DNA from 3 places in the Alteribacillus bidgolensis genome. Region 3 is predicted to be linked to each of the others. Evidence: riboswitches for the same ligand, from Rfam matches in the RefSeq annotation. Region 3 holds a riboswitch; each other region holds the start of a gene.

Region 1 (7,378 bases), 1.2 Mb from region 3:
GGCTGAACTTCCTAGTGCTCCGGCTCCAACAATGACTGCGTGCTTGGTATTTAAGAGCTGCTGGCCAGTTTTACCGATTCCATAAAAGAGTTCTTGCCTGGAATAACGGCTCTCCATCAAAGCTTGCTCATTCCTTCAACCGGACTGCTTGCTTGGGCATACATTTTCTTTTCAATACGTTCCGCTTCAAATCCTAAACGGCCAGCTTCCACTGCATATTTCATTGCTTCCGCCATTTTCAAAGGATCTCCAGCTCCAGACACTGCAGTGTTTAATAGTACCCCGTCAGCTCCTAGTTCCATTGCGTAAGAGGCATCTTTAGGGCTGCCAATCCCAGCATCGACAATAACAGGAACTTCAGCTTGTTCGATAATGTGAGATAAATTATATGGATTTATAATCCCAAGCCCAGTACCTATTGGGGAGGCGCCAGGCATAACGGCATGAATGCCAAGCTCCTGCAGACGTCTGGCCAGTACAACATCATCAGACGTATAAGGAAGAACAATAAAACCTTCGTCAAGCAGCATTTCTGTAGCTTTTATCGTTTCTATCGGGTCAGGTAAAAGCGTCTTGTCACACCCAATAACTTCTACTTTAATCATGTCACACATATTAGCTGCTTGAGCCATTTTTGCAATTCGTACAGCTTCTTCTGCTGTTTTTGCACCTGCAGTATTTGGCAGCAGTTTAAACCCGCTGAGATCCATGCTTTCAAATGGGTCTGGCTGACTGTCATCAAATATATTCATTCGTCTTACGGCAAACGTAAGCACTCCCGTTTCAGAAGCCTCTACCGCCTGCTTTTGCACTTCCCCGCTAGCATATTTTCCGGTTCCTAGAAATAACCTCGACTGAAAAGTATATGGACCGATATTTAACATCGTATTATCCTCCTCCAACGAAATGAACTATTTCAAATTTATCCCCGTCCTTCACGGGTTCATTGTCATGTTGTTCTTTGACTAAAATATTTCCATTTCTTTCTACTACAGCTTTTTTTTGACCGATTTGTAGATGGCTGAGCAGTAATGTCACAGTGGAATTATTATCAGGTATTTCTTTTGTCGTGCCGTTAATGATTAGTTTCAACTAGATCCTCCTTTCCTTCTTTTAAACGCAATGGATCAAATGCCCTGATCCATTCCTCATTTTCAGCAGTACCTTCTATCAAATCTGCCATCCATTCCCCAGTTAATGCAGATAACAATATACCGTTACGGTAGTGGCCAGCTGCCATCCACAATCCTTTTATGGAAACAGCGCCCAAATACGGCATACCGTCAATCGTTTGCGGCCGCACACCGCTCCATGCCTCTATCCATTCAGCGTTCTGAAGGTCAGGGACAAGCCGGATTGCTTTAGAAAGAAGTTCCTGAACAGCTCCTGCACTAACCGGTTTATCCATTCGGCCATTTTGTTCGGTTGCACCTATAATAATGGTTCCGCCGGGCTTTGGAACAAGGTAAAGATCAGAAGCATGAATGGTTGCTTTCATTATTGGTTTTGCAGGTTTGACTGATATACACTCGCCTTTTACTGGAATCATAGAAGGGATATACGTTTGTGCAGTTGGAATTAAATCAGTCGAGGCCCCGCCAGCAAGCACTACATGTTCGGCATAAAAACAGCCAGAAGGCGTCGTCACCCCATTTATTCTTCCATTTTCCTCCAACAATCCTGTGACAGGAGTAAATTCGTATATATCTGCTCCTAATAGGTTTGCTCCGCGTGCATAGGCCTGGGTTAATTCTTTAGCTTTCACCTGGCCATCTCCAGGAATATAAAGGGCTCCTTTTATATCACCCTTTATGTTAGGCTCCTGGACAGAGATTTCATTCGGATCCCTCCACTCTGCTCGTTCTCCCGCCTTTTTTTGAAAAGCGAGCATGTCTAAAAGATGATTTACTTCCGTATCAGCCTGAGCCACTTTCAGCATTCCATTCCGTACATAAGACACGGGAATTCCAGACGTTTCTTCTAATTCAGGTACCAATTCAGAGAACATATCTCTGCTTTTTCTCGCAAAATCAAAAAAAGGACCGTTTTCTTTGATTTCAACCTGTGCCCCAAGCATTCCAGCAGCTGCGCTGGATGCTTCTGCACCAACTCTAGTTTTTTCAAGCACAGCTGCTCTATAACCTCTTTTGGACATTTGATAAGCGATAGAGCAGCCATTGACACCGCCGCCAATAATCAGCACATCATATGCTTTATTCATGTAATGCCTCCTCTTTTAACGCTTTTTGATAAGCTTTTGCCTTCTCGATTGGTTGGGCTGCTCCATAGATGCCAGACATTACAGCAATACCTTTGGCTCCGTGAGAAACACAATCCTTCACTCTTTCAGAAGTGATTCCTCCTATCGCTATAACCGGACATTTTACTGAACTTACAACCTGCTGCAGCGATTTTAAACCTCTTGGAAGAGTATTTTGTTTACTGTTTGTTTCAAAAACATGTCCAAAAAATAAATAGTCTGCACCATCCATTTCTTTTTTTACAGCGCTTTCTTTGCTGTGAATAGAACAGCCTGTTAACCATTTATCTTCAACAGTTTTATGAATAGGTACGTTTTCAGGAAAATGAACGCCTCCTAAACCATACGAAGCTATCAACTCCGGCCGATTATTAAGAATAATTTTATGAGGAGGTACTTCTGCGTTTAATAATCCCAATATTGCAGCGTCCATTTTTTTTTCATCCCACAGCTTTTCACGAATGTGAATGAAATCTACGTACGAATGAACGTTGGCGGTTATATCCAACCACCTTTCTAGGGATTGATTTCCAGTAGAAATAACGTGTAAGAACGGTTTCATAATACCTCCTCTTCATTTAAAAAGACCGCTTTCCTGAAAGTGGAAAGCGGTCTGGTCAGCTTTGTCTGTTATGTCCATTTCGCTCCACTTTCCTCCGCTGGAATAATCCAGTTCAGGTTCTGAGGGTTTTAAAGGTTCACTTTAATCTCAGCCTTTCTTTAAGGCACCCCTAGTGGTTGTATTTAGTATTTTTCTAAATTTTAAAACAAACATGCCGAATCTGTCAAACTAAGAAAAGTGATTTTAACGGCAACTGTGGTAAAATATAGGAAGTTAAAGCAAGGACGTGTTATTTATGATACAAGTACTTCCTTCAAAAAAATATGCAATACTTATATTAACAGCAGGAATGGCAGCTCTGTTTGTCGTAATGGGTATTGGCAGATTCGCTTACACTCCCATCCTGCCATTAATGGTAGAAGCAACACATTTAAATAATGAAACAGCCGGATACTTGGCTTCTAGCAATTACTTTGGCTATCTTGTAGGTGCTCTTCTAGCAGGAAAAATGGCATGGAAAAAAGGAAAAGCCTATTATGCATATTTTCATTTGATCTTGAACATAGCTTCTACTTTCTTGATGGGAGTTGTTGTAAATGAGTTAATCTGGCATCTTTTACGCTTTTTATCTGGGGTAACAAGCGGTATTGTTTTTGTTCTTGTTTCAAGTATTGTTATAGATTACCTAGTCAGCGCAGGACATGCTTCTTGGACAGGATACCTATTTGGAGGAGTAGGATTAGGTATATTTTCAACTGGACTTCTTGTACCGCTATTATCCATTTCATTTGACTGGGCAGGGATTTGGATTGCTCTTGGAATACTATCCACTATTCTAGGATTATTTACCTGGAAAAGACTTTCTGAAGCACCTGAAAAAGAGAGCATTGAAATAAAAAACGCAGAAAATAATCTAGTACAGTCAAAAACGAAAACGATATTACCGTGGCTTTGCGCCGCTTATGGACTCGAAGGAATCGGTTACATAATCAGCGGGACTTATTTGGTCGCTTTTGCAGCTGAAATTCCGATGCTTCAATCGAACCCTTCTTTAAGCTGGGTTTTAGTCGGTGCGGCTGCTGCTCCCTCATGCGTTATATGGTCTGGAGTTGCTTCTAAAATTGGAAACCTTGCTGCACTGCAGGCTGCTTTTTTTCTGCAAATATCAGGTGTTCTTTTCCCTGTGATTTTCTTTAATGGTTTCGGAGCATTAGTTGGCTCTTTTCTCTTTGGAGCAACCTTTATGGGGATTGTGACACTAACTATGGCAGAAGCGAGGAATGCTGCTGCGGGACAAAGTAATAATATAATTGGAGGATTTACTTTCATTTACAGCCTTGGCCAAATGATCGGACCCATTGCTGCCGGCTTACTCATATCGGCAACAGCAGCTCTATCTTCCTCTTTTTACTTTGCAGGTGCTGTACTTTTAACTGGAATGGGGTGTCTTGGGATAGCACAAGGACTGCAAAAAAACAGATGAAATCAAAAGTTTCTTACCCTTCACTGAAATGATAGAAAGGAGAATATGTATGCCATACATTAATATTAAAATTACAAAAGAACAAGAGCCAGTAACTGCTGAACAAAAAAAGGAGCTCATTGCTGGGAGTACCAAGTTGTTACAAGACGTACTTGGTAAAAATCCTAACACTACTGTGGTCGTGATTGATGAAGTAGAAACAGACAACTGGGGCATTGGAGCAGAACCTATTACAGAACGGAGAAAAAGAGGAGAATAACTATTCAAAAGCAGGGCTGGCTTCTTTACACGATGGAGCCAGCCTCTTGATAAGATCTTCTATCTTATTTTACCGATACCATTTTATCTACGTGTTCGTGCAAATCTTCCTCATCTTCAATGTGAACGGTCATCATATAATCCCCTGATTCTTCGAAGGTATGAGAAGCAATGTATAAACCACTTTCTTCCTCAGCATCAACCCACTCCCGCGTCTCGTCTCCTTTTTGCCATATCTCAAGCCTTACTCTAGCATTACGTATCGGCTCTCCTTCTTCAGCAACTTGAAACGATATCTCCATTTCTTCTCCTGCTTTTAATTCAGATGGAGATTGCAAATCTGCTGTTACCGGAGAACCATGTTGATGACCAGCATGAATATCTGTTTCCTCACCATTATCTTCCGTTTTTTCAACGGACTGACCTACTGTAATTTCCTCCGTTGGCATGCTGTGCATTCCTCGAGCTGTCACATGCGCAGTAACATGGTAAATACCTTCCTCTTCAAAGGTGTGTGTAATCGAATATTTTTCATCTTCAGGTTCTTCAGCCAAAAATTCTTCGCTCTCCGCCTTGTCGCCTTCTTTCCATATTTCAAAAAGCACTTCATTAGCATCTGTCACTTTTTCTTCTCCTTGAGTAACAAAAGCCCCTATTTCTACTTCTTCCCCTTGTTCTGCTTTTTCTGCCATTTCCATTTCTACTTCTATTGGTTGTTCAGGATCATTGTTATCACTCGTTTGTCCGTCCTTTTCCTCCGTTTGACCACAAGCCGTTAATAGAAGACTTAATAGAAAGATGCCGCTTATCTTTTTCAATATTGTTCCCTTCTTTCCATAGTATTTCTAGTAATTATTGTACCAGTTTGAAAATTATATTTCGTTTAACACCTATGACACTTCTTTTACACTCCAATGATTGTAAGCAAAATCCACAAAGACGGCACACTTAAAAGTGTTGTCACTAATGTAATACTTGATACCAGCTGTGGACTGGAATCAAATTGAACAGCAATCATCGCTATGGTCGCTGCTGTCGGCATGGCAGTAGAAACAATCAATACAATGCTTAACGTGCTGTTTGTTTGAAGCAAAACAGTAAGCCCAAAAGCTATTAAAGGGGAAATCACAAGCCTTAACAAGGTACCTATACTGACTAGTTTCCAGTCCAGCGAAGAAATTGATATTTTTGACAGCTGCATCCCAAGAACCACCATTACAACAGGAATAGCAGCTTCCGCCACCATACTAACCGCATCCATATACGTTTCTTTTATGTCTATATGTAAAGCTTGAAACAACACTCCAAGTATTAATGCATAAAAAACAGGCATCTTTAACACAACCCGGAAAGCATCAGCTGCTGTTAAACTGCTTCGATTCGCCAAATATACTCCAGCTGTACTCATTAAGAGCGATTGAATAACCATAAATACTACGGAATATGCAAAAGCTGTTTCACCGAAAGCGAATAAAATCAACGGTGCACCGTAATTCCCAGCATTCATAAAAGTCACAGCAAGTCCCATACCGCTTGATTCTTTGGAATTCCACTTAAAAAAGTAAGCAAATAATCGATTAACGAGAAGCATAATTAATAAGAACAACACAGAAAAAACAGCAATTTTAAATAAGTCCCCATCAGGTTCTGTTGTATAAAATGTTCGAAAAACAAGAGCAGGTGTTAAAATATAAAGAGCAACAGATGAGACGGAACGCACATCTATCATCTGTTTTTTTTGCAGATAAAAACCTGTTAAAAAGATAAGAGCAATCGGTATTAAAACGTCAAAAAGTACAGTCATACAAAACCACCTTTAATTAAATCCATTAGAAAAACTCGGCTCGTCGCCAAGTGCCTAAGGCGAATGTCGTGTCGTGGTTTATCTTATGCTGTTACCCCTCAAACACTAAGCCTTTAAAAATATTGCCGCCTTTATTTTATCACACCACCTGCGCCAGTAGGTTAATCGTTTAATGTTCACGCTTTAACATCCGACGGAGCTTGTTTTTTTGTTTGCGTGAAACAAGAATATACAAGAAGTCATCTTCTTTAATTTCAGTCTCTCCATAAGGAGTAACTAAATTTTCGTCCCTAACAATTGCACTTATCAGTACTGTATTTGGAAACTCAATATCCTGAAGTTTCTTCCCGACAATAGGCGTATTTTCATCCGTTTTAAATTCTATAATTTCAGCATTTGCTTTGCCTATGGAAATTAATTCAAGGGAATGATGCGGCGTTTCTTTTTTCGGACCAGACAATCCAAGCTTTTTTGCCATAAACGAAAGCGACGAACCTTGAATAAGAGCAGAAGTTAGTACAATAAAAAATACAATATTAAAGATCATTTGTCCCTTTTCTACTTCTGCCACAATAGCAAATGTAGCCAGTACAATAGGCACTGCTCCTCGCAGGCCTGCCCAAGCCAAAAATGTTTTTTCTTTTAGCGAGTAGTTCATTGCAATGGTTGATAAAAATGTTGCGGCCGGACGTGCTATTAAAATAAGAACGGCAGATAACAGCATGCCGTTTATAATTACAGGGACAGATAGAATTTGTTCTGGAAAAGCAAGCAAACCAAGAATAATAAACATTAATATTTGTGCCATCCATGCAAAACCTTCATTGAAACGAAAAATCGAATGTCGATACGTCAGCTCTGAATTCCCAATAACCAGAGCAGCAACATATACAGCCAAAAAACCGCTGGCATTTATTAAGGAAGCTGTGCTGTATGTTAATAGTGCAAACGAAAGGGCAAAGATAGGATAAAGTCCACTCGAATCCAAGTTAATATGATTAATGGAGATAG
Region 2 (7,378 bases), 1.2 Mb from region 3:
AGAAAAGGGGAATAAAAAAAATGCAATCTACCAAAGATGAGAAGCAAGTGATGATTTGTCGTATCGATGATTTAGTAGAAGGTGTTCCAAAAGAAGTCATCGTTAATGGTGAATCGATTGCTGTATTCAAAACAAATAAAGGTAAGGTTAACGCATTGAAAAACAGCTGTCCCCATAAAGAGGGTCCTCTCTCTCAAGGGATAGTTAGTGGTGATCACGTGTTTTGTCCGCTTCACGATTGGAAAATAAGCGTAGAAACAGGTTTGGTGGAAGCACCTGATGAAGGCTGCGTGAAAAAATTCCAAACAGAAGTGAAAAACGAAGAAATCTATCTCGTTTTATAACTTACCTATGAAACTGTCATTCGTGTATCACGAATGGCAGTTTTTTGTGGGGGGCGAGTTTCTAGGTCTTGAGCGGCATTTAGACGATTGACTTAACGAAGAAGTGGGAAAGTTTACTACTGATATATGCTTTTTTTGGTGTGAGGTTTTTTCATTAAGATGCAAGGGGAAACTTTTAATATTGCTTCAGGGAGAAGGGAAGGTAATATGACATTTGATTCGCTTGCATTAGTTCTTGTATATCTGTTCGTGCAGTTATTTGCCAATAAAATTATTTCGTCTTCCGCAATCGGCCGATTCAAGTGGCTTTCTTTTTCAGGCGGGGTTGCCGTTTCTTATGTATTTGTATATGTACTTCCATCCTTACATAAAGAGCAAGAAGGTTTTTCCGAAACAAAAGGGCTGACGATGGAATCGGAATTATATATTTTGGGGCTCTTTGGGCTGCTTATTTTCTATGGAGTACATAAAGCAGCAGAAAGAGCAGCTAGGGAACATGAACAAGGAGAAGGTCACTTTTTCTGGATTCAAGTGGTTTTTTTTGCGCTGTATAATATGCTTATTTCCTATATTATTTTTGCTTCTGATATAGAAGGTATTGAAGCCGTGTTTTATGGTGTTGCGGTTGGATTTCATTTTATGGCTGTTTCTCACGATATGTGGAGGGAAGACAGCAAACGGTACGAGTCACTAGGAAGGTACCTGCTTGCTGTCGGAATTGTGGCCGGCTGGGTAACAGGGGTGTTTGCTCCGCTCCCTTCATTTGTTCTAGCTATTGTGTTTGCATTTATTTCCGGGGCAATGGTGTTGAATGTTTTGAAAAAAGAACTGCCATCTGAGGAAAATGCACATTTTAAAACATTTTTGGCAGGATCTCTTGGTTATACACTCATTACCTTAGCATTAAAATACTTTTTTAACTGGTAAAAGGACATTATAAGGCATCCAAAGCTTGTTCAATGTCCTGCCATATATCTTTTTCTGCTTCAAGTCCTGCCGACAGCCGTAATAAGCGATCACTAATCCCCATTTTGTTTCTCGTGTCGTAAGGGACAACAGCATGGGTCATCGTGGCAGGGTGTTGAATTAACGTTTCTGCATCTCCTAAACTAACCGCAATTCGAATCATTTCAAGACGATTCATAAACGACTGAGCTGCTGCTTTGTTTCCTTTTAGTTCAAAACTTATTAATCCTCCGAAATGATCCATTTGCAAAGCTGCTAATGAATGTTGAGGAAAGTCCGGGTCGCCGGGATAGTAAACTTTTTCGATTTTTGGATGCTGTTTTAATCGTTCACTGAGTAATTTGGCGTTATCAGAGTGACGATTCATCCGTAAAGACAAGGTTTTTATACCTCGCAAAAGCAGCCAAGCATCAAATGGTCCAAGGATACCTCCCATGTCTTTTTGAGAGGAACGCCTTACAAGAGATATAAAATCTGCGCTACCTGCTGCAAGGCCGGCGATTACATCTCCATGACCCCCGATGTATTTTGTGGCACTGTGTAAAACGACATCTGCTCCTAATTCCAGCGGCCTTTGTAGAACAGGGGAAGAAAAAGTGTTGTCCACGATATAGAAGAGGTTGTGCTGCTTGGCAATGTTACTAATCATTTGCAAATCAACTAATTTCATCGTTGGATTAATGGGTGTTTCTACGTAAATAGCTTTTGTTTGCGGTCGTAATAATGATTCAATGGTTTCTTTCTTATCCATATTGACAAGACTAAAATCAATATTAAATCGTTCTTTTAACATTTGAAGGAGACCAAAGGTACAACCATATATACCTTCTGAAACAAGAATATGGTCACCCGTTTTTACAACCGAGGTCAACACAGCAGAAACGGCGGCCATCCCGGAACTAAATGCTATTCCCTCTTCCCCGTTTTCAAGGTCAGCTATTTTATATTCTAGTTCCTGAACAGTAGGGTTTCCTAATCTGGAGTAAACAAAGCCGTCTTCTTCTCCGGCAAACCTTCTTTCTCCTTCCTCAGCAGATGTAAACGAAAAAGTAGAAGTTTGAAATATTGGTGGTATGAGACTACCGAGGTATGACCGGCAAGAATAATTTCCGTGAATCAGGCGGGTATCGATATTTTTATTCATTATCGTCGTTCCCCTTTTTATTAAGATAAGGCTTCTATATATGTATATAAAAAGGCCTCCGTTACATGCACATCAGTGTGCGAAAGGCAACGGAGGACCAAAAAATGATTAAGCAGCAGAATGGACGCTGCGCCCATCATAGAAAAACTGAGGCCTATATTTTGAAATAAGGATAACGACAAAGATGGTTATAAGCATTTCAGGAACGAGATAAGAAGCATTATATACTGCTGAATACGTTACAACCGGTACACCGTCTGGAGCATATTCACCAAACCATACTAACCCTGCACTGAAATGGTCGATAAAACGAAGAAGCGTACCAAAAGCAACCCCAATAATGATCAGGAAAACGGGCACTTCATGTTTAAAGTTATTTCTGCTGACAAATAAACCAGCCAGCCCAAGAACGGCATAAGCAATCGGATATTCGAGTATAAATTGTATAGGATGGACAATGATGGCGCCGAAAAGAATTTGAAGGATTCCAGTTAAAAAACCGGTCATCATCCCTGCTTTCCATCCTCGGCGAAAAGCAATAATAAATATGGGGACCATAACTAGTGAAATGGATCCTCCCATCGCCCATGGAGCACTAAATTCAATATAGCTTAAAATAATTGACAGTCCTGCCATAAAAGCAATTTCTAACATAATCAGCAAACGATTATTCTGCATAACTCAAAAAATCCCCTTTCGCTGCCACTGGGGGAAGAGGGGATGGTGTTTACAGACAACAACCTGTAAGTAAGAATGCTTGTCACACCACTTCCCTACGCTGGTCTCAGCCAGATCAGGTTCTAAGAGTTGAGACAATCGTCTCTCTCAGTCAATGACACCCCTAGTGAACATATAGAATTTCTTTTAATGTAGCATATATTAAAATGTTTGCAAACGAATGAGATGTTTATATATTCCATTTGCAAATAAATATATTATTCGCAAAATTATATTTTTTCTTTTATAATCGAATTGTTAAAACATAAAAACGTATGAATAAGGGAAGGTGGTGAGATTAATTCTGTAAGCGGTATCAGAAAAAGATATAAAAAGACAGTTGAAAAGGAGTGTGAACGGTTATGCCAGCTATTGTTTTAGCAATTATCGGGTTAATTGTGTTTGCTCTTGGTTATCGTTATTATTCTAAGTTTATAGCAGAGCGTATTTACAGGCTGGATCCTAATTATCAAACACCAGCCTATCAATTCCGGGATGGTGTGGATTTTGTACCGACAAACAAATGGGTGCTCTGGGGCCACCACTTTACTTCTGTTGCTGGAGCAGCGCCCATTGTAGGACCGGCAGTAGCTGTTTATTGGGGATGGCTGCCAGCCTTTTTATGGGTCGTATTAGGGACCGTTTTTGCAGCTGGTGTCCATGATTTTGGGACGCTTGTCCTTTCTGTTCGCAATAAAGGGCAATCGATTGGAACCCTGGCGGAACGTATTATTGGAAGGCGTGCAAAACTGTTATTTTTGTTTATTATTCTAATTTTGGTTCTCATGGTCAACGCAGTATTTGCCTGGGTTATTTCGAATTTATTCATAACATTTCCAGCAAGCGTCCTGGCGGTGTTTATTCAGATACCGCTTGCGATTTGGATCGGTTATACGGTTAATAAAAAAGGAAAAAATATGCTTATGCCATCTCTTGTAGCACTGGCTGTAATGTATGCAGCAGCAGTTATTGCCAGCACTACTCCTGCTTTACAAATCGATTTGGTATCTTATTTTGGTGGAGAAGAAGCAACCGGCTTGTTCGGTTTAGATGCAGTTTCATCGGCATTTTTAATTTGGATTGCTGTCCTCATGATTTATGTTTATATTGCTTCGATTCTTCCGGTTTGGAAGCTTCTCCAGCCGCGTGATTATATTAATTCGCATCAGCTGGTGGTAGGGCTTGCTATTTTGTACCTTGGTTTATTTTTCACGTGGCCGACTCCTGAGGTAACAGCGCCGGCTACACGAGAGGTCACAGACGTCTCTTGGTTCCCGCTTCTCTTTATTACCATAGCCTGTGGGGCAATTTCCGGGTTTCATGGTCTGGTTTCTTCTGGAACCTCATCGAAACAGTTGAATAAAGAAACGGATGCACGTTTTGTTGGTTATTTTGGTGCAGTCGGAGAAGGAACTCTAGCACTTGTAACCATTTTAGCAGTGACCACCTTCTTTGCTTCACAAAGTGATTTTCTATCCAGCTATGAAAGTTTTAATACAGCAAATGCGGATGGACTTGCCCATTTTGTTGGAGGTGCGGGGCAGCTCGCAACCGGGCTTGGTTTACCAGCAGGCGTAGCGGAAACAATTGTAGCAGTAATCGTTGTTAGCTTTGCTGCGACGACACTTGATACCTCTGTACGTTTAATGAGGTATATTATCTCAGAACTCGGACAGGAGTATAGTGCACCTGGCCTTACGAAAAAGCATGTAGCAACAAGTATTGCAGTAGGAGCAAGTGCACTGCTTGTATTACTTCCTGGAGACCGTGGTTTTGGCTCGGGAGGATATTTACTCTGGCCATTATTCGGTACGTCAAATCAGCTCCTTGCGGGTATAAGTTTGCTGCTTATTTCCATTTGGCTTAGAAGAAAAGGACGAAATTTCTTGTTCACCTTTATACCAATGATCTTCTTGCTTTTTATGACGATGTGGGCAATGACAAGTCAGGTCATTTTCCAGTGGTCTTGGTTAGGCGACGGAGATGCACAGATTCTTTTATTTGTGCTAGGAGCTATTATATTAGCATTCACTGTATGGATTTTGCTTGAAGCTATAGCGCTGTTCCGAAGAGAACCACCAAATACTGATCCGGACAATGATTAATAGAATCTTTACGTGGCAAAATAAATTCAATAACAGGGGCTTATCGTGTGGGCAAATCTGTTCACCGGCAAGCCCCTTCACTATCTGTCAATATAGATCGGAGGGAGAGAAATGGCCGATAAGAAGATGAGCTTAAAGAAGCTGATGGAATTTTATGATGAAGTGCTGCGGCTCCCCCATCGTGCCGAAATCAAACGTGAAATACGGGATGAAGACGATCTTTTTTTACTGTTATGCTTTTCAGAATTACTCGGCCTGCCGAATCCAGTTTCTTACTATACATTGGAATTATATCCAGAAATGGTGGAAAGGTTTCACGAATGGCACCTGCGAATGGGAATGGATAAATCTCCGCTAAACGGTATACGCTGCTGCTAATAGAAGAGGTGCCAGCGGTGTTTTTTATACTTTAGGAAACTTAAATTTGCTAAAGGATCAAAGTATAAGTAAAACTACGTCTTCCGCCACAGGAGTCAGCGGCAAGCCAAGTTTTTTAGCAAACAGGTTTTGAAAGGAATGAAATAATGGAGAAACTGTTGAATTATGAGATTTTGTTTTTTGGTGGAAAGGGGGGTGTAGGAAAATCGACTTCTTCTTCTGCTTTTGCTCTCACTGCTGCAGAAAAAGGGAAGCGAACCTTGCTCGTATCAACCGATCCTGCTCATAACCTAAGTGATTTGTTCGATACAGACATTGGCGATAAAAGAAAACAGCTCACCGAAAATCTGTGGGGCATGGAAATTAGCTCCGAGAAAGAATCCAAGCGCTACATTAATCAAGTGAAAGACAATTTAAAAGGGCTTGTGAAGTCCCACATGGCTGAAGAAGTCAATAGACAGATTGATATGGCTGCTGTGTCTCCTGGTGCAGAAGAAGCGGCATTGTTTGACAAGCTGGTTCAGATAGTGTTAGAAGAAAAAGAACATTTTGATATCATAGTATTTGACACAGCACCTACTGGTCATACGGTGCGGCTATTGTCCCTGCCTGAAATGATGGAAGCATGGATAGAAGGGATGCTGAAGAGAAGACAGTCGATTAATGAAAATTATTCACAATGGTTAAATGACGGAGAACCAGTGGATGATCCGATTTACAGAGTGCTTATGAATAGAAAAGATAGGTTTTCCGAGGCGCGAAAAGTGTTGATTAATAACAAACGAACTGCATACATATACGTGCTGATACCGGAAAAGCTCCCAGTTGCAGAAACGAAGCGAGCTTTACAGATGCTAGAACAGGCCAAGTTAAAGGTGGATACATTAATTGTAAATAAATGTTTACCAGAACATGCTGGAGACAGTATGTTTATTGAGAAACGAAAAAAACAAGAACGCTCTTATATTCAACAGATTAAAGAAGAGTTTCCTAACCAGAAAAAAATATTTTTGCCTTTGCTAGAAGAAGATATTACATCTAGGAAGGCTCTTGGAGATATAAAGGAAGAATATCTTTTTCCTTCATTACGAGTTTAACGGTATAAAGTATGAGAGTACATAGTCTAAGACATTATTAATGCTATCCCAAAAAGAAAAGATAAGAAAATACAAAAAGTTTGGCGTTTTCGATGGTCAACCCCAGCGCCCAGCCGCTCAGGCATAAACGAGGTAAATCAGTTGGGCATTATCACAGATTGTGAGGTTTTAGCTGACTCTCTCTCACCTTGGGCTGCAGGCGAACCGGAGTCGAAAGGTCTAAACCTGCTTTCACTTTTTATACAAAGTATACACGTGAATTATATTGCTTCACAAAGAGAATTAGGTGAAATGAGTATCCTGAAGAAGAGCAAATGAAAAGTTGAAAGTGTTATGCAGAGGGCAATCCAGCCTCTTCTTTTTTATAGCTTCAATCATTCTAATTTGCTGACCTTCCATCTCTATTGGGGCAAACTTCCAGTTTCCAAATGAAATGTTTTCCCCTTCTTGAACTTCTGGCTTTTCAAAAAGTATAAGGCCTCCAATAGTGTCTATAGGTCCATCCTCAAGGTCAATTCCTAATAATTCATTTACTTCTTCAATAAGTACTTTTCCATCAAGCATAAAATTTGTTCCAGCATCGTTTAACTTTTGGATTAAAGTAACTTACCCAAAGTAAGTGCTGCA
Region 3 (7,378 bases):
AAGAAAAGGATATAGAACAGCTCGCCAAAAGCGGTATCGAGCAAACAAGACTCTTAGCTCGCAGCCCCAAACCTTATACGCTTGACGATATCAGAGATAGATACCAAGCAGCATTTTATGGGGAACTAGCATTTGGAAATAATTAATACAAATAAAGGGATGCTCCAAGATGATTGTTACTTGGGGCATCCCTTTTATTAATTTTATTTTCTCTTTGTTAATTAGTTTTCTCTTTTTCCCTTGATACATGCGTAACCCAGCAGCCGCTTGGTATGTATTCCCCTATCCCGCCGTTTACGTTCCAATAATAAATAAAAGCTTCTACTTTTTCTCCGTTTTTATTTTCGACGGTTACCACTTTTCTTTCATACATGCTATTTTCCAGATCCGCTTCGTCATACCCTTCGACCCAGTCCAGATCCTTTAGCACCTCAGGAAAGATCTCATCTGAAATGTACATTAACTCTCCTTGAATGATATTATTTCCTTCGGGAAAAAGGCAAGGAAAAGATCCGTTTTCTACACACACCATTCGTCCCTTTGTAGTAGCAGGAACCTCCTTTTCTGTTCTTCCATTCAAATAGCTTTGATAATTCCGTAGTCCATGTCGTAATGTTCCATATACAAAAACAGGAAGGTTTTTCATTTTTGCTCTTCTCTCCTTTTTGACTCTATTAGGGAAGTTGTAAGCAAAAATCCCGTATATTCTATGACTTACTGGAAAGTCTAGTTCCCCTTACAAAAAATGGTATTATTTCATAATATGTTGCTAATCCAATATAACACATGACTATGTTTCCATCATATGAGGCAATGTTTCCATATGGAAAGAAAGCGTGTAAATAAATATAACAGAACTTTTAAAAATATAAGTTCATTAACTTATCATAGTATTGACACTCTATCTTTTTAGATAAGGGGGAACAAGAATGTCAGGTGTGGTTAGCAAGTTTATAACCTTGTTAACAACGATTAAACCGAGTGAAGAAAAGGAAGAGTGGAGTGCTACAGAAATAAGCCGAAGACTTAACCTTCCCGTTCAGACAGTACACCGTTTGTTAACTTGTTTGTCAGAGTGTGGATTTGTGTACAAAAACAAGGAGACAAAAAAGTTCCGACTCGGTCTTGCTTTAATGGAACTTGGCTTGTCGATAAGAGATAATTTATCGGTTCGAAACGCTGCTCTTCCGGTAATGGAAAAAATTGCTGGCAGATCAAAAGAGAGTGTATATTTAACCGTGCCTGAAAACAATGAAGGCGTGTTTATTGATTGTATCGACTCACCGCAGCTTTTAAAAATAGCAGAGCCGACAGGCATGAGACTCCCTCTTTCAGTAGGTGCCTCTAAGAAAGTGATGTTAGCTTTTTTCAACCTCTTGGAAAGAAATAAAATTATAGAGGAATTAGTACAAGAAAAAACAATAAATGATCCTAAGAAATTAAAAGAAGAACTTCTTATCATTAATAACCAGGGTTTTGCTATGTCATTTGGTGAAACGACAGAAGGAACAGCAAGTGTTGCGGCACCTATTTTTTCTTGGGAGAATAAAGTGGTGGCTTCTCTAAGTATTGCAGGACCGGAAACGAGATTTCAAGAAACACAATTAAAAAACAATATTCGACTGGTCACACGAGCGGCGGTTGAAATATCTGAGGAATTAGGCTGGCTGAAAAAGGTTAGATAATCTCCTCATAAGAATAAAATTTTCTCAATATTAAGGAATTGGGTGTTTTTCTACGTATTTGTTTGTGAGAATATATAGTCAAATAAATGATTCCTCCCATCAATATGGCAGATACAGAGGTGATATATGGAAAATACTACCCTATGTTTCGGCCGTAAGTGAGTAATATTAAAAAAGAATGGAAGAGTTAACATAAGGAAAGAAGTGATGGCGGAAAAATGAGAATATTATTGTTTATGCGTGTAGACAAGAGGGCAGTTGATAAAATCTAACATATATCTTATTAGGGGGTATCTGGCATTAAAAAGGGTGTGAGAGCGATGAGAATGTGAAAGGGAGCAGCTGCAACGGATGTTAGGCATGCTCCCTTTTTAAAATGGAGGTATTGAGCTCTAATTTAATAAAGGATGCTGCTAAAACAGAGAACGTTCTGGGCAAAAACAGTACCTCCTGTACAAGCCAGTTTGGCATTGTTACAGGTGCTGTGTACTTTTTTCAAGGGGTTGTGCTTTTCGTGATTATTCTTCTTCGCTTTCCATAATACCTTCTTCATCGGGTGGAATGTCAGCCTCTCGATCTTCTTCTATTTCTCCGACTACCGTTCCTTCCACAAATGCGTCAGCGACTTGTTCCTGTGGAGCAGGAAACTCTCTCCATTCTTCTTCTTGCTGGTTATTTGGGATGTTTCTTGGCGGGCGTTTTTCTCGTTCCATCAAAATCCTCCTTCCTAAAATGATATCTCTAATTTGTGCAGAAACGAGACGTTTTATAAGCTATAAAGGTTTTCGAATGAAAGTATTTATGCTAATGTGGAAGATAGATATAAGTACAAAGTAGCAAATGAAAATAAGAATAACTTCCACACTAGGGGTGCTAGAAAATAGCTGAGAGGGATTTTATTATCCTAACCCTGGAACCTGAACTAGTTAGAACTAGCGGAGGGAAGTGTGAGCGAGCATAAAATAAATGATAAAGATCAGCCTCGGATATGGGCTTGTCCATTTCTTTTATGCCCACAACCACTACCACTCTTTCGCTAGAGTGGTTTTTTATTGGAAGTGCTGAATTCCAATGGGGGAAGCGCAGCAAAAGAAGCAAAGCGCTGAATCCCAAACGAAGAGTGTTGAAATAAAAGAGCAAGACCATATTTTTTGAGAAAAGAAAGGATGAAAAGAGCATGGAATATATAAAATGCTGGTATCCAGCCAGGCAGAAAGAGCGGCTGCCTTATGGTTAAAACAAACAATATCAATCCAGAATCATCTGGTTCCCAACTTCACTTTCAACAAGTCTCTTTTCATTACGGCCAGGAATCTTCTTCTATCTTTCAACAGCTTAACGTTGATATCCGTAAAGGTGAATTTGTCAGCCTGCTTGGGCCAAGCGGTTCCGGGAAGTCTACGTTTTTCAGGCTGGCGACGGGGCTGGAGAATCCAGCCGAAGGAAACATTTTCATTAACCAAAAAGAAGAAAAAAATCGTCTAGGTAAAGTGGGCTATATGCCGCAAAATGATTTGCTGCTTCCTTGGAGAACCGTGTTAGAAAACGGCGTGCTGCCGTTGGAAATAAAGGGCGTACGGAAAAAAGAAGCCAGAAAACAAGTAATAAGTCACTTAGAAAAGTTCGGCCTGGCAGGCACAGAGCACCAATATCCCCACGAACTATCCGGCGGGATGAGACAAAGGGTGTCGTTTTTACGAGCGATGCTGAGCGGAAATGACATTTTGCTGCTCGATGAACCGTTTAGCGCTCTTGATTCTATGACTCGTTTTTCCATGCAGGAGTGGCTGCTTGAACAATGGAGCACCTGGCAGAAAACACTGATTTTTATTACACATGATATAGAAGAGGCGCTGTTTTTATCGGACCGTGTCCTTCTTTTTACCGAGCCGCCCATCGAGAATAACTTAGAAGAAGTCATCATTCCGTTAAGCCGTCCAAGAGAAAGAAACACTCGCAGCGATCCTGAATTTATGGCATTAAAACAGGAGCTGCTAAACAAAATGACATCGAAGGTGCAGCTATGAAAAAGAAAAGGGTAAATAGCTGGCTTTCCTATGCAGGTTCGGGCATTATTGTGGCACTTCTTTTAATGATGTGGGAAGTCGGAGCACGGCTTTATGATAAAAGTTACATCCTGCCCTCCCCGACAGAGATATTGCTTAAGCTGTGGGAATTACATGATATATTGTTTTTCGTGCATTTGCCGGCAACGTTAAATATTATCCTTATTGGACTTGGCATTTCTATCGTATCAGGAGTAGGGCTTGCGGTTTGGATGAACCAAAACGAAGTGATCGAGCGGAGCTTTTTTCCGCTTCTCATTACGTCGCAGACGATTCCAATTATAGCGCTTGCGCCTATTTTCGTCCTTTGGTTTGGATATTCGATTTGGAGTAAGGTAGCCGTTACTGTTTTAATTACGTTTTTTCCTATTACGGTCAGCACGTTCGATGGTCTGCGTTCGGCAAGCCGTGAATTTGAAGAGTTGCTAAAAACGATGGGAGCGAGTTCTAAACAAATCTTTATGAAAGTAAAAGTACCATCTGCTCTTCCATATTTTTATTCTGGTATGAAAGTCGCGGTAACGATGAGTGTTATCGGAGCTGCTATTGGAGAATGGCTGGGGGCAAACGCAGGGCTTGGCTACTTTAGCCGCCGTATGATGACTCAAATGGATGGCGCAGGAGTATTTGCTCCGATTGTTCTTTTATCTTTGTTAGGCATTTTATTATTTTTAGCCATAAAACTTTTAGAAAAAACAACAACAACAAAATGGAGTGATAAAGAATGAACAAAAGATGGTGGAAGACAAACAAACGTAAGAATATGGCATGGATGCTGGCATTTTCAATCACTGCTCTTGGAGCATGCAATGCTGATGAAAGTAATGAAGAAGACAGTCAAGCAGGAGATGAAGATGCAGAGGAAGAGCTTCAAGAAGTAGACGTTATGCTGGATTGGTATCCAAACGCTGTACATAGTTATTTATATGCGGCACAGGAAAAGGGATATTTTGAAGAAGAAGGTCTGGATGTGAACATTCAGTTTCCGACAAACCCAACGGATCCTTTAAACCTTGCTGCCACAGGGGAAGTTGACTTGGGTATTACTTATCAGCCGGACGTTATCACAGCGCGAAATGAAGGAGTGCCGGTCGTTTCTGTTGCTGCTATCGTACGATCACCGTTAAACCATGTTGTCCACTTAGAAGGTGCTGATATTGATTCCCCTCAAGATCTAGAAGGGAAAAAAGTCGGATATCCGGGAATTCCCGTAAATGAACCGATTCTAGAAACAATGGTAGAAGAAGATGGCGGCAATTTTGATGAAGTGGAACTAATTGACATCGGTTTTGAACTTAATTCAGCCATTGTTACGGAAAGAACAGACGCTGTAGTCGGAGCTTATATTAACCATGAAGTACCGGTTCTTGAACACGAAGGCCACGAGGTTGATTATCTTAACCCGGTCGATTACGGAGTCCCTCCATTTTATGAACTCGTCATGGTGACAAATGAAGAGAATATAGAAAACAACGAAGAAAAAATTCGTTCGTTCTGGGCAGCAGCTGAAAAGGGCTATGAATTTATGAAAGAAAACCCAGATGAGAGTCTAGACATCTTGCTTGATCACCAGGATCAGGAGAATTTTCCTCTAAAACGGGAAGTAGAAGAAGAAAGCCTTGAGGTACTGCTAGACAAAATGGAAACAGAAGAAGAACCTTTTGGAAGCCAAAGTGCCGAGTCTTGGAAAGCAACGATGGAATGGCTGAATGAGACGGGATATATTGAAGAAACACCAGAGACGGAAGAGATTTTTATGAACCTTGAATAGATTAGGACTTTTGCAAAACGGGAACGCAGGCTTGACACGATTTTGTATCAAGCCTGTTTTTTGTTCTACTTTAAGAATGTTTAATTTTATTAAAGAATTAAAGTATAAGTAAAACTAAGGCTCCACCATTTGGACTGGCAGAACTTGTTTATTTTAAGGTCAAGGGGTTTAAATGGAAGAATAAAGAATTTTCTCTACTTAAAAATGATATTGGATCTTCTTGTTCATGGAGTGCTATTGGGTTTTGTGAAAGTTATACTGTCTAATAAATTTTACACTTTACATAAAAATACTGTATACTAGTCTAAATATTTATACAGGGGGCCGTGTACCATAATGAGACATCAACTTCCTAATGTAGAAGATTTGATTGATACGGATGTGTCCTTTTTTTCTAATATAAATAGTCTTTTAAGTAGTATTCACAAAGGGTATCGGGATGAGAATCATTTGTACTACTATCAAAAGGATGGCAATTACTTTAAGTTTGTATGCCGAGAAAAAAATAATATAGTACTAACGGAAGAGCTCGTGAGTTGTTTCTCCGTCTCTGTTCCGACTGTAAAAAAAACGGAATCTTTAAAAGAAATGATGCTTGTTTTGGAAGAAGCGGAACAAGCAGTAGTGGTAGGTAAAAGTGATCAACCAATAGGGGTTTTAGATGTTAAACAAGCATTTTTAGAACTATATGCTTCTTATGCACATTTAAATGCTTACTTTGAAGCGATGATTGATACCATGGACACTTCTATCTCCATGATCGATGAAGAAGAACGAACCGTAGTGTGGACATCAGGGGCAGAGCAGATTTTTTCTATAAAGAAAGAAGATATATTGGGAAGACAAATGACAGAATTTTTTAAAGAATCAATGTTAAAATGTAGAGATTCGTTGTATACAGGCCAGGCTTTTCAACGATATCAGCATCAACCAAGACCGGATTTATTTGTGCTTATAAACTCTCAACCTATTTATTTGGAAGGCGAAATCATTGGTGCAGTTGCAGCTGAAGTGGACGTTACAAGCCAAGTACAACTAAATCGCGAACTTTATCAAGCCAACCAGAAAATAAGTGACTTAGAAAATAAAATGCAAAAGTTCCACGCTGAACCCGATCCTTTTCTTATGATAAATGGCAAAAGTGAAGAATTAGAAAAAGTAAAAGAAAAAATCAAAAAAATATCTACAACCAATGCTACGATTTTAATACATGGAGAAACAGGCGTTGGAAAAGAACTGTTTGCTAAAGCGGTCCATTATATTCGAGAAGATAAGAATGCTCCATTTATAGCGATTAATTGTGGAGCTATCTCACCAACTTTATTTGAAAGTGAATTGTTTGGGTACGAAAAAGGTGCTTTTTCTGGAGCATTAAATAAAGGAAAAGCGGGGAAAGTTGCTCTTGCCAAGGGAGGGACTCTTTTCTTAGACGAAATTGGTGAACTTCCTTTGGATATGCAGGTAAAGTTTTTAAGGGTATTACAAGAGAATAGTTATTTCCCAGTTGGCGGAACAAAAGAACTTGAAGTGGATTGCCGGGTAGTGGCTGCGACCAATAAAGATTTAGAAAAACTCGTACATGAAGGCAACTTCAGAGAAGATTTATATTATCGGTTAAACACCATTCCGCTAACGATCCCGCCTTTGAGAGAGCGAAAAGATGATATTGTCGACATAGCTCATCTTTATCTATACGAATTATCCAATAAGTATCAACGTCAAATTGAGCTTGTGTCACCTGAAGCAATGAAAAGCTTAATGGAATATTCATGGCCTGGTAACATAAGAGAATTGAAAAATGTGATTGAACACATTGTAGTATTTAGTACAAGTGAGGTCGTTCATTCCAGCGATCT

The links. Region 3 has a riboswitch for thiamine pyrophosphate ahead of CEF16_RS12790 (ABC transporter ATP-binding protein). Riboswitches for the same ligand answer to the same signal wherever they lie in the genome.
Region 1: linked by a shared signal. The riboswitch ahead of CEF16_RS18645 (thiamine phosphate synthase) and the one ahead of CEF16_RS12790 (ABC transporter ATP-binding protein) in region 3 are both predicted to bind thiamine pyrophosphate.
Region 2: linked by a shared signal. The riboswitch ahead of thiT (energy-coupled thiamine transporter ThiT) and the one ahead of CEF16_RS12790 (ABC transporter ATP-binding protein) in region 3 are both predicted to bind thiamine pyrophosphate.

What each region holds. Positions count from the first base shown of each region.
Region 1 is NZ_KZ614149.1:3,741,450-3,748,827, reverse strand. Features, by position in the region: gene CEF16_RS18665 (ThiF family adenylyltransferase) at 1-117, opposite strand, end outside; gene CEF16_RS18660 (thiazole synthase) at 117-884, opposite strand; gene thiS (sulfur carrier protein ThiS) at 889-1,092, opposite strand; gene thiO (glycine oxidase ThiO) at 1,076-2,221, opposite strand; gene CEF16_RS18645 (thiamine phosphate synthase) at 2,214-2,822, opposite strand; TPP riboswitch at 2,895-3,003, opposite strand; gene CEF16_RS18640 (YbfB/YjiJ family MFS transporter) at 3,118-4,305, shown strand; gene CEF16_RS18635 (2-hydroxymuconate tautomerase family protein) at 4,355-4,564, shown strand; gene CEF16_RS18630 (FixH family protein) at 4,629-5,381, opposite strand; gene CEF16_RS18625 (AEC family transporter) at 5,468-6,367, opposite strand; gene CEF16_RS18620 (potassium/proton antiporter) at 6,537-7,378, opposite strand, start outside.
Region 2 is NZ_KZ614149.1:3,781,302-3,788,679, forward strand. Features, by position in the region: gene nirD (nitrite reductase small subunit NirD) at 21-344, shown strand; gene CEF16_RS18795 (hypothetical protein) at 552-1,271, shown strand; gene megL (methionine gamma-lyase) at 1,279-2,454, opposite strand; gene thiT (energy-coupled thiamine transporter ThiT) at 2,563-3,132, opposite strand; TPP riboswitch at 3,208-3,307, opposite strand; gene CEF16_RS18810 (carbon starvation CstA family protein) at 3,534-5,276, shown strand; gene CEF16_RS18815 (cory-CC-star protein) at 5,388-5,654, shown strand; gene CEF16_RS18820 (ArsA family ATPase) at 5,801-6,751, shown strand; gene CEF16_RS18825 (HlyC/CorC family transporter associated domain-containing protein) at 7,034-7,315, opposite strand.
Region 3 is NZ_KZ614149.1:2,560,536-2,567,913, reverse strand. Features, by position in the region: gene CEF16_RS12810 (iron-containing alcohol dehydrogenase) at 1-146, shown strand, start outside; gene CEF16_RS12805 (gamma-glutamylcyclotransferase family protein) at 218-646, opposite strand; gene CEF16_RS12800 (IclR family transcriptional regulator) at 930-1,685, shown strand; gene CEF16_RS12795 (hypothetical protein) at 2,204-2,398, opposite strand; TPP riboswitch at 2,542-2,646, shown strand; gene CEF16_RS12790 (ABC transporter ATP-binding protein) at 2,915-3,712, shown strand; gene CEF16_RS12785 (ABC transporter permease) at 3,709-4,479, shown strand; gene CEF16_RS12780 (ABC transporter substrate-binding protein) at 4,476-5,522, shown strand; gene CEF16_RS12775 (sigma-54 interaction domain-containing protein) at 5,859-7,378, shown strand, end outside.